DNA from 3 places in the Nonomuraea sp. NPDC050733 genome. Region 1 is predicted to be linked to each of the others. Evidence: riboswitches for the same ligand, from Rfam matches in the RefSeq annotation. Region 1 holds a riboswitch; each other region holds the start of a gene.
The links. A riboswitch is a leader RNA that binds a small molecule or an ion and turns the genes downstream of it on or off. The one in region 1 is predicted to bind cyclic di-AMP.
Positions count from the first base shown of each region.

Region 2: another riboswitch for cyclic di-AMP. It lies ahead of AB0H64_RS11225 (NlpC/P60 family protein); the one in region 1 lies ahead of AB0H64_RS01310 (CHAP domain-containing protein).
Region 3: another riboswitch for cyclic di-AMP. It lies ahead of AB0H64_RS02605 (CHAP domain-containing protein); the one in region 1 lies ahead of AB0H64_RS01310 (CHAP domain-containing protein).

Region 1 is NZ_JBFAHO010000001.1:285,334-288,599, reverse strand. Features, by position in the region: gene AB0H64_RS01315 (ABC transporter substrate-binding protein) at 1-271, opposite strand, end outside; gene AB0H64_RS01310 (CHAP domain-containing protein) at 655-1,368, opposite strand; cyclic di-AMP (ydaO/yuaA leader) riboswitch at 1,382-1,521, opposite strand; gene AB0H64_RS01305 (Gfo/Idh/MocA family oxidoreductase) at 1,640-2,593, opposite strand; gene AB0H64_RS01300 (aldo/keto reductase) at 2,614-3,266, opposite strand, start outside.
Region 2 is NZ_JBFAHO010000004.1:339,225-342,490, forward strand. Features, by position in the region: gene AB0H64_RS11220 (LuxR C-terminal-related transcriptional regulator) at 269-481, shown strand; gene AB0H64_RS11225 (NlpC/P60 family protein) at 498-1,538, opposite strand; cyclic di-AMP (ydaO/yuaA leader) riboswitch at 1,544-1,699, opposite strand; gene AB0H64_RS11230 (amino-acid N-acetyltransferase) at 1,966-2,535, shown strand; gene AB0H64_RS11235 (RDD family protein) at 2,621-3,266, shown strand, end outside.
Region 3 is NZ_JBFAHO010000001.1:565,847-569,112, reverse strand. Features, by position in the region: gene AB0H64_RS02610 (AAA family ATPase) at 1-1,085, opposite strand, end outside; gene AB0H64_RS02605 (CHAP domain-containing protein) at 1,247-1,918, opposite strand; cyclic di-AMP (ydaO/yuaA leader) riboswitch at 1,931-2,081, opposite strand; gene AB0H64_RS02600 (DUF305 domain-containing protein) at 2,424-3,044, opposite strand.

The sequences.
Region 1 (3,266 bases):
GCGGCAGGTACACGTCCTCGAACCGGTCGGTGAGGTTCGTGTACTTGATCTGGATGTTCGGGTGCTCGGCGTTCCACTTCTTGACGGCCTCGTCGTAGCCGAAGTTCTCGCCGCCGCCGAAGGTGTGCACGTTGATCGTGACCGGCTCCGCCGCCGCGCTGCTCTGCGAGCCCGCCGGGGTGGCGCCGCCACCGCCGCTGCTGCACGCCGCGATGGCCAGCAGCGCCGTCATCGCGGCTCCGGTCACGACGAAGCGCTTGTGGTTCTTCATTCGGAACCCCTCTGGGTGGTGAATGTGGGAGGTGCATCGCGACGTGAGGCCGCGATGGGAAGGTCTTGGGAGCGCTCCCACAAAGAGTGCCCTCATGGCGTGGGGGCCGTCAACGGCCCGCAACGCAACCGTTACCTCAGGCCGGATTTGGCGCCGTGAAAGCGGATTCAAGGCCGCAAACAGCGCGAAAAGGTCGCTGGGAGCGCTCCCATACCATCTGTCCCGTTAACGCCACAGGAACGGACAACCCGCTGAAGGCCGGGGCGGGACGAGGGGTGTCAGGCGTACGAGAGACCTGCCCGGAACGCGAGCGAGCGCGCGCCGGGGGAAGGCGCGCGCTCGCTCCCTCTGGGGAGAGGTGGGGGAGTGGTAGGGGGACCGGGTCAGCCGGCGTAGTTCGGGTAGCCGTAGCCGACGACCTGGGAGGTCGGCCGGACGCGCTGCTCGACGCGGCCGTTGCCGGTGTTGCCCTCGATCGTGGAGATCGTGCCGTTGCCGTTGTCCTTGACGACGAACCCGACGTGGTTGATGTCGTCCAGGCTCTTGCTGCCGCTCCAGGAGAAGAAGACGACGGCGCCGGGCTTGGGCGCGCTGCCCCAGCGGTGGTTCTGGGCGAACCAGCGGGCGTGGGCGACGGTGTAGGCGTCCCAGCCGACCTGCGGGCGGGCGCCGGTCTGCTCGCCGACCCAGGAGACGAACATCGAGCACCAGGCGGCGTTGAGGTAGGCCTGCGGCGAGCCGCCGTCACGCTTGACGGTCTCCAGCGCGCGCTGCGACTTCGCGTACCACTGCTGGAACTTGGTGCCGCCGCCGTAGGCGTTCTCGGAGGTGCCGACCTGCGCGCGGGCCACGTCGAGGACCTTCTGCGCGGTCACGTTGACCCGGCCGTACTGCGAGCCGGACGCGGCTTGGCTGTTGGCGGCCTGGCTGTTGACGCTCTGGCTGGTGGACGAGTTGGATGCCGGCCCCACGTGCTCGGGGGTGTCCGCGTTGGCCGGCGCGACGGCGCCGAAGGCGGCCGAGGCGATGATGGTCGCGCCGAGGGTGGCGCGGATCGTTCCGGGCGTGAGGGCACGGAGGAGACGGTGCTTGGCCATCGAGAAGGGATGCTCCTTGCTTCCATGCCGCTTACCGGGTTAGCTGACGGGTTCGGGCGTGGAAGCTGCCCTACGGCACAAGGAAGTGCCGATTCACCCCAAGAGAAGTGGGTCCCCGGTTCCGCGCTCAGGCGGATTCAGCGGTCACAGGGGGGTCCTGTGATGATCTGTGCGATAGGCCGGCAACGAACGGGCAAACCGGACGTAAGCCGACGAACAGGATTTAAGGTAATACATCCGGCAAGAGGATTACAAGTGGATAAATGCCCAGCTAGGAGAGCTGGGAGCGTGCCTCCTCCAGAAGCCCCATCATGGCAAGGCTTTCGTCCAGTGGCATGATCTCGCTTTCGGTCCGTCCCTCGGCCAGGGCGTCCCGTACCTCGCGCAGCTCACCCGCGTATCCGTTGTCGGCCGGGTCGAGGTCGTGGACCTCCGTCGCCATCGACGCTCCGCTGAGCACGACCCGGTTCGGGGCCCAGAACGGCGCCTGGATCTCGGCCCGCATCCCCGTGCCCACCACGTACGCGCTGTTGGGGAACGAGGCGAGCAGCGAGGACTCCACCAGCGCCCGCCTCCCGCCGGGATAGACCAGCACGCCGCCCGCCTCCGCGTCCACGCCCGACGGCGCCAGGCAGCCCGTCATCCGCACCTCCGACGGCGCCCCGAGCAGCAGCTGGGCCAGCCCGAACGGGTAGATCCCGAGGTCGAGCAGGGCCCCGCCACCCAGCTCCGGAGCCCACAGCCGGTGCGCCGGATCGAACGGCAAAGCGAAGCCAAAACTGGCCTGCACCGAGCGGATCTCGCCGAAGCGCGGGTCGGCGGCCACCCGCCGGATGAGCGGGTTGAACCGCATCCACATCGCTTCCATCAGGAAGACCCCGGCCTCGCGGGCCAGGCGCACCATGCGCTCGGCGTCGGCGAGCGAGGCGGCCAGCGGCTTCTCGCACAGCACGGCCTTGCCCGCCGCGATGGCCGCCTCGGCCACCGCCAGGTGCTGGGCGTGGGGCGTGGCCACGTACACGGCGTCGACGGCCGGGTCGGCGCACAGCTCCGCGTAGGAGCCGTACGCCGACTCGGCGCCGAGCTCCGCGGCCAGCGCGTCGGCGCGGTCCAGGTCACGCGAGCCGACGGCCGCCACCCGCATGCCGGGCTCCGCGGCGATGACCGCGCCCACGGTCCGTGCGATACCGCCTGTCGCCGCGATGCCCCATGCGAGATCCCTCATGGCGAGGGATCATAGCTTTTTTACCCAAATGTGGCGGGATCGGGCCCAAGGCGGCGATTGGCGTTGAGTGCCCCGATAGCCGCCAGGTCCTCGTCGTCCAGGACGAAGTCGAACACGTCGATGTTCTCCCGGATGCGGGAGGGCGTGACCGACTTGGGGATCGTCACGTTGCCGAGCTGGATGTGCCAGCGCAGCACGACCTGCGCCGGGGTGCGCCCGTGCTTGGCGGCCAGCGTCTGGAACGCCGGCTCCTCCAGCAGGCCCCGGCCCTGGCCGAGCGGGCTCCACGCCTCGGTGAGGATGCCGTTGGCCTCGTGGAAGGCCCGCAGTTCGTGCTGCTGGAGCCACGGGTGCAGCTCGATCTGGTTGATCGACGGCGTGACCCCGGTCTCGTCCATGAGCCGGGTGAGCGCCTCCACCGTGAAGTTGGACACACCGATGGCCCGGGCCCGCCCGTCGCGGTGCGCCTTCTCCAACGCCCGCCAGGCACCCACGTAGGCGTCCTGCTTCAGCACGGGCCAGTGGATGAGATAGAGGTCGACGTGGTCCAGGCCGAGCCGCGCCAGGCTCTCGTCCAGGGCCCGCTCGGCGCGGTGGTGGTCGTCGTTCCACAGCTTCGTGGTGACGAACACCTCCTCGCGCGGCAGACCGGAGGCGCGCACCGCCCGGCCCA
Region 2 (3,266 bases), on a different contig from region 1:
GATCGTGCCGGACTAAATGCGCCGGCGGGCGCCCGCGTCAAGATTCCCGGTGAGGGCCTGTAAGGGCCGCTGTGATCGCGCAGCGTGCCCCGAAGTGCCGACATCCGCCGAGTCCCCCATATACGACGGATCAAGTCAATGACGGCCGTCAAGTGCCACGGTTATCGCGCTTGACGGCCTTTCCCGTATGCGTTTAACGTCTGCGGAGCGAACAGCTTTGCACGGGCCGACGACGACTCCGAGACTGCTGTTGGGGGGAGGGCTCCCGATGGATGTGCTCACCGATCAGGTTGAGCTTAGCCACGCCGATCTAGCCTTGCTGGCGGAGCTTGCCAGGGGAGTCACCGTCGATCGGGTGGGCAGGCGCCTCGACATCAGCGGGCGCACCGTGCGCCGCCGGCTGCGCGGCATCTGCGACCGCATCGGGGTCGCCACGGCCATCGAGGCCGTGGCCTGGGCCGCCCGCCGGCAGCTCATCTGAGCGGCCCGCGAAAGTCTCAGTCGGCGACGCGGACGGCGCCCACGAACGGCCTGCGGGCCAGGGACGTCACCCTGACGACGTCCCCCGTGCGCGGCGCGTGGACCATCATGCCGCCGCCGATGTAGATGCCGACGTGGTGCAGGTCGCTGTAGAAGAAGACCAGGTCGCCCGGCCGCAGCTCCTCCTTGGAGATGTGCCGGCCGGCGGTCCACTGGCTGCCGGTGTAGTGGGGCAGCGAGATGCCGACCCGCTGGTAGGCGGCCATGACGAGGCCGGAGCAGTCGTACGAGCTCGGCCCCTCGGCACCCCAGACGTACGGCTTGAGCTGCTGGGTGAGCGCCCACCTGGCCGCCTCGGCGGCCTTGCCGGCGCCCGAGATCGGCAGGGCGACGCGGACGGCCGGCGTGCCCGGACGGCCCGCCTCGCCGATCGCCCGCCTGAACAGGTTGCTCTCCACCTTGGCGACCAGCTTCACGATCTTGTCGCGCTTCGTGTCGAGGTCGGTGACGAGCTTCTCCACCTCGTCGATGTGGGCCTTCGCCTCGGACTGGGCCTGCTTGGCCGTCTCCATGGCCTTGACGACCTGGTTGACCTCGTCGCCGGACTCCTGCGCCAGCGCGTAGGTGGTGGCGGCCCGGTTGAGGAACGCGCTGGGGTCGCCGTCGTCCATCAGGGCGATGGCGCGGCTGAAGCCGCCGGTCATGTACTCCTGCTGGGCCAGCAGCCTCGTCCTGGCGCGCTTGGCGTCGAGGTCGGCCTGGCTGGTCGCCAGGACCTTCTTGGCCTGCTCGGCGGTCTTGCGGGCGGTCTTGAGCTTCTCCCGCGAGCCGTTGTACTGCTCGCTGAGGGTCTCGATCTCGGTGTGCATCGCCTCGACCCGCTTGGACAGCTCCTTCAGGGAGGGCTCGGGGTCGGCGGCGGCGGGCCCGGCCGGGACCGCGAACGCCAGCGCCACGACGGCGGCGCTCAGGACGGCGAAACGGCGCAGGAGCGCCTGTTTCGGAGGGCGGGCATCCAGGCCCGCTCTCGTCCTTTCGCGACGGCGCGTGCGCTCCACCGACCAGCTCCTCTCTTCGACGCCTACCGGGTTAGCTGACGGGTTCGGGCCGGAGCAGCCCTACCGAGCGTGATGCTCGGATTCACCCCATGTGGTGGCACTGAGAGCTCGCCACCGGCGGGTCCCCGGCTCCCCCTGCGGGGATTGGGCGCGTCTCCGCGCGGGGGTCGCGCGGGTGACATCGTCGCTGGACATTAGTGCACCTCGGGTTCGTGCTCAACCAGAACTGCCAACTCTGTAGAGGTATCGCTACCGAAGGGTCACGAGTGGACGACGCGTCACCCGATGCCGGTCCGTCTTTATGCCTACTTTGCCATGGCTTGAGCAGTACGTTGCCCGAGGGGAGTGCACGGAAGTGACATGTCGGATGCCGTAGGCAGGGCGGATTTTGGTACGAGCCGTAATGGGATCTGTACTCTGGATGCCCATGGAACAGGTCGCCGAAGTCACCGTGACTGACACCGAGCTCGTGGTGCGCCGCGCCCGCACGTCGGATGTCAGGACGATCAGGCGCCTGGTCGACACCTACGCCGGTGCCGGTCCTCGCCTCCTGGAGAAGGCCACGGTCACCCTGTACGAGGACGTGCAGGAGTTCTGGGTCGCCGAGCGCGGCGGCCAGGTCGTCGGCTGCGGCGCCCTCCATGTGCTCTGGGAGGATCTGGCCGAGATCCGCACGGTCGCCGTGGACCCGGCCTTCCGCGGGCTGGGCATCGGCCATCGCATCGTCTCCACGCTGATCCGCACGGCGCGGGATCTCGGGCTCAGCCGGGTGTTCTGCCTGACGTTCGAGGTCGACTTCTTCGCCCGCCACGGGTTCCGGCCGATCCAGGGCACCCCGGTCTCCCCGGAGGTCTACGCCGAGCTGCTGGCCTCGTACGACGAGGGTGTGGCGGAGTTCCTCGACCTTGAGCACGTCAAGCCCAACACCCTGGGCAACACCCGCATGCTGCTCCATCTGACATCCGGTGACGCCGACCTTGACCGCCGAGAAAGGTGATTGTTGATACCTATGTCGATACGTTGGGCAGCACAGGCATGTGTCCTGACATGTGCTACATGCACTCTCGAAGCGAGGTGACACGGTGAGCACCGGACAGCCGCCGTATCCACAGGACGAATCCGGCGAGAACGCTGCCGGGAATCCCGAGTACGGACAACACACTCCCAACCGCCCCCACGGTGAGGCCGACCCCGACGCGACGGTGGTGGGTTACCGCGCCGAGGACTACGGCCAGCCCGGCTACCAACAGCAGGGCTACGGCCAGCCCGGCCAGCCCGGCCAGCAGCAGTACGGCCAGCAGGGCTACGGGCAGCAGGGCCAGTCCCAGCCCGGTTACGGGCAGCAGCAGCAGGGCTACGGACCCCAGGGTCAGTCGCAGCCCGGCTACGGCCAGCCCCAGCAGGGCTACGGCCAGCCCCAGCAGGGCTATGGGCAGCCCGGCCAGCAGCAGTACGGCCAGCAGCAGCCCTCGCAGCCCGACTACGGGCAGCAGCAGTACGGCCAGCAGCCGCCCTCGGGCCAGCAGTACGGCCAGCCCGGCTACGCGCCCCCGCCGCAGCAGGGCTACCAGCAGCAGGGCTACAGCCAGCCCGGCCAGCAGCAGTACGGCCAGCAGCCGCCTTCGCAGCCCGGCTACGGCCAGCCGCAGCAGGGCTACGGGCCCCAGGGCCAGTCGCAGCCCGGCTACGGCCAGCCCCAGCAGGGCTACGGTCAGCAGGGCTACGGCC
Region 3 (3,266 bases), 280 kb from region 1:
TCGGCGGCCTGCTCGTCGGGTCCCATGGCGGCCTGGCCGAGATGCCAGGCACGGCGATGCTGGTCTGCCAGGCTGTCGAAGGCCGCGGCAAGGGCTCGATGGATCGCGGCCCGCCGGTCGGGCGTGGCGCTGTGATAGATCGCGGACCGGATCAGCGGATGCCGGAACACCAGCCGCGTCCCGTCGTAGGTCAGGAGCTCGTCGAGCTCGGCGCGGTGCAGCGGGCCGGTGTCCGCCTGCAGCGTCGCGGCCGCCTTCTCGAAGGTGTCGACGCCGCCCGTGCCATGGGCGGCGATGAGCTGCAGCAGCGGCAGCGACTCGGCGTGCCGTGCCCGGACCCTGGCCAGGAACGACCGCTGCAACGCGTCGGTCATGGCGAGCGGCTCGTGCGTGCCCTCCGGGGGCTGCTGCCTTCCGGCGAGCTCGATCAGGGCCAGGGGGTTCCCGCCCGTGGCGGTCAGCAGGTGGTTCTGCTCGCTGTCGGTCAGCCGCCGCCCGCCGAGGCGCTCGGCGAGCAACGCCTTGGCCGCCTCGCGGCCGAGGCCCATGAGCGGGACGCGGCGCACGTCGGGCAGGTCGGCGCCGTGCCCCTCATCGGCCCGCGCGGCCAGCGCCAGCGCGACGGGCTCGTTGCCCAGGCGGCGGGCGACGAACGCCAGCGTCTTCAGCGTCGGCTGGTCCGCCCAGTGCGCGTCGTCGACGACGCACAACACGGGGAGGGTGCCGGCCAGCAGGGACAACAACGACAGGGTCGACAACGCCACCAGGAACGGATCAGGTGGTGCTCCATGTGCGCGTCCGAACAGGATGTTCAGGGCCTGCGCCTGGGGGCCGGGCAGCTCGTCCACCGAGCCAAGCACGGGGAACAACAACTGGTGCAGGGTCGCGTACGCGAGATCCGACTCCGGTGCGGCGCCGACGGCGCGCAGCACCAGGAAGCCGGCCGCCCGCTCCTCCGCGTGGGACAGCAGGGTGGTCTTGCCGATTCCCGGCTCTCCGAGAAGGATCACCCCGCCGCCGCGTCCCTCGGTGGCGTGCCGCAGCAACGACTCGAGCAGATCTGTCTCGTCGTCTCTCCCCAGCACACGCCGAGCATAGAAATCCCGTGGTACTCGTGACAAAACGCCCCCGAGACCGGCGACTTCGCCGATGCGCCCGCCGCGGTGCTGCCCCTCCCACGTCGCATGGCGTCCTCGCGATGAGCGGTCGCATCGCGATCGTGGCAGGGGTACGCCGGCCCCGCCCGTCAGGCCTTGTACTGCGGGTATCCGTACCCGACGACCTGGGACGTGGGCCTGACGCGCTGCTCCACCTTGCCGTTGCCGGTGTTGCCTTCGATCGTGGTGATCGTGCCGTCTCCGTTGTCCTTCTTGACCAGGCCCATGTGGTCGATGCTGTCGATGGTCTTGGAGTCCCAGGAGAAGTAGACGACGGCGCCCGGCTTGGCGACGGTGCCCCACCGCTTGTTGGCTTTGAACCACTTGGCCCAGGTGATGGTGTAGGCGTCCCAGCCGACGGTGGAACGGAGCCCGGCCTTCTCACCCACCCAGGAGACGAACATGGCGCACCACGGCGCGTTGGCGTAGGCGCGGATGTTTCCGCCGTCCCGGGCGACGGTCTCGGCGGCCCGGGGGGATGTCATGTACCAGTTGTGGAAAGGCGTTCCGCCGCCGACGGCGTTCTCCGTGACGCCGATCTGGGACTCGGCCACCCTGATCAGGGCGTCCGCGGTCAGCCGGGCGGACTGCCGGGCAGGGGCGGCGTTGGCTCGCGAGATGCTCGACTGGTCGGTGGCCTGGTGATCGTCGGCGAAAGCCGGGATGCCGGCGAGCGCCGCGCTCACCGCGATGGTCACACCGACGGCGAGCCGGGGGAGGGCGGGGGAGGTGAGGGCACGGGAAAGAACGCGCGGGGACATGCGGGGACGTACTCCTTGCTTCCATGCCGCCTACCGGGTTAGCTGACGGGTTCGGGCGTGGAAGTGCCCTACGGGACCCCGTCTCGCGACGGGCGTCTCGATTCACCCCAAAGGGATTGGGTCCCCGGTTCCGCGATGATCGCGGATTCGGCGGTCGCGCCACTTGTGCAGGGAGTTCCTGCTGGACGCGGTCTCGGCGGTGTCAGAGACGCAGGCCCGGGTTTGCCCGAGGATGCGTCTACGAGCGCTCAAAGTAAGCGATGCGTATAGCGCGAGGCAAGTACGGGGCTGCCCAGGCATGCGTAAGCATCGCTTTGACCTGGGGTTCAGCGCCCAATCCTTTACCTTCTCGCGGTTTGCTGAAGTCATGCGCCACTGGGCGAACGTCGGCTCACCGACTATGTCGCGTAGTGGAGCATCTCTTCATTGATCTTGAGGTGAGATCCAAGGCGGAGGGTACGCCCGCAAGAGTGCCGGCCGCCCGTCGCGGGCGTCCGGCGCTCGGTCAGAGCCGGTTGAGCATCTTGCGCATCTGCTCGATCTCGGCCTGCTGCGACGCGGCGATGCTCTTGGCGAGCTCTTCGGCGTCGGGGTTCTGGCCCTGTGTTCGCTCGATCGTGGCCATGTGGATCGCGCCCTCGTGGTGGGCCATCATCATGCGGACGAACTGCTTGTCGAACGCGGTCCCCTTGGCGTCCTTGAGCTTGCCCATGTCCTCGGCGGACATCATGCCGGGCATACCGTGGTCCATGTGTCCCATGCCGGTGGGCTCCGGCTTGCCCCAGTCCTCGAGCCAGCCCCGCATGGTCTTGATCTCCGGCGCTTGGGCGTCCTTGATCTTCGTCGCGAGTTCCTTGATCTCCGGATCGCTCGCGCGGGTCTCGGCCAGCTCGGCCATCTCGACGGCCTGCTGGTGGTGGGGAATCATCATCTGCGCGAACATCACGTCCGCGTCATTGAACGACGCTCCAGGGTGCGTGGTGGCCATGTTCGCGACATCGCCGACGGCCGGCGTGGCGTGCCTTGGAGGTGAGCCACCGTTGCATGCCGTGAGCAGGACGAGTGCGCCGGCTCCCGCGGCCGTGGCGGATGAGACGCGCTTGATGATCGATCGGTTGATGGACATGGTTGACCCCCGTGGACGACCTGTGCCTGCAGCGAGGACGGACAAGTGGACGCGAGCCGAGGACATCGATCACGGGCATGACGACGCCCGTCCACCGCACATACCGGCGTGGCCGACCGTCCGTGCTGTCGCTCATCCGTCCCCCTGCACGGAGGTCGATACCCTGGCCTGCGGCAACTAGTGATGTCGTGCCGCATCATGGCAAGCCAGGTGTCTACGACC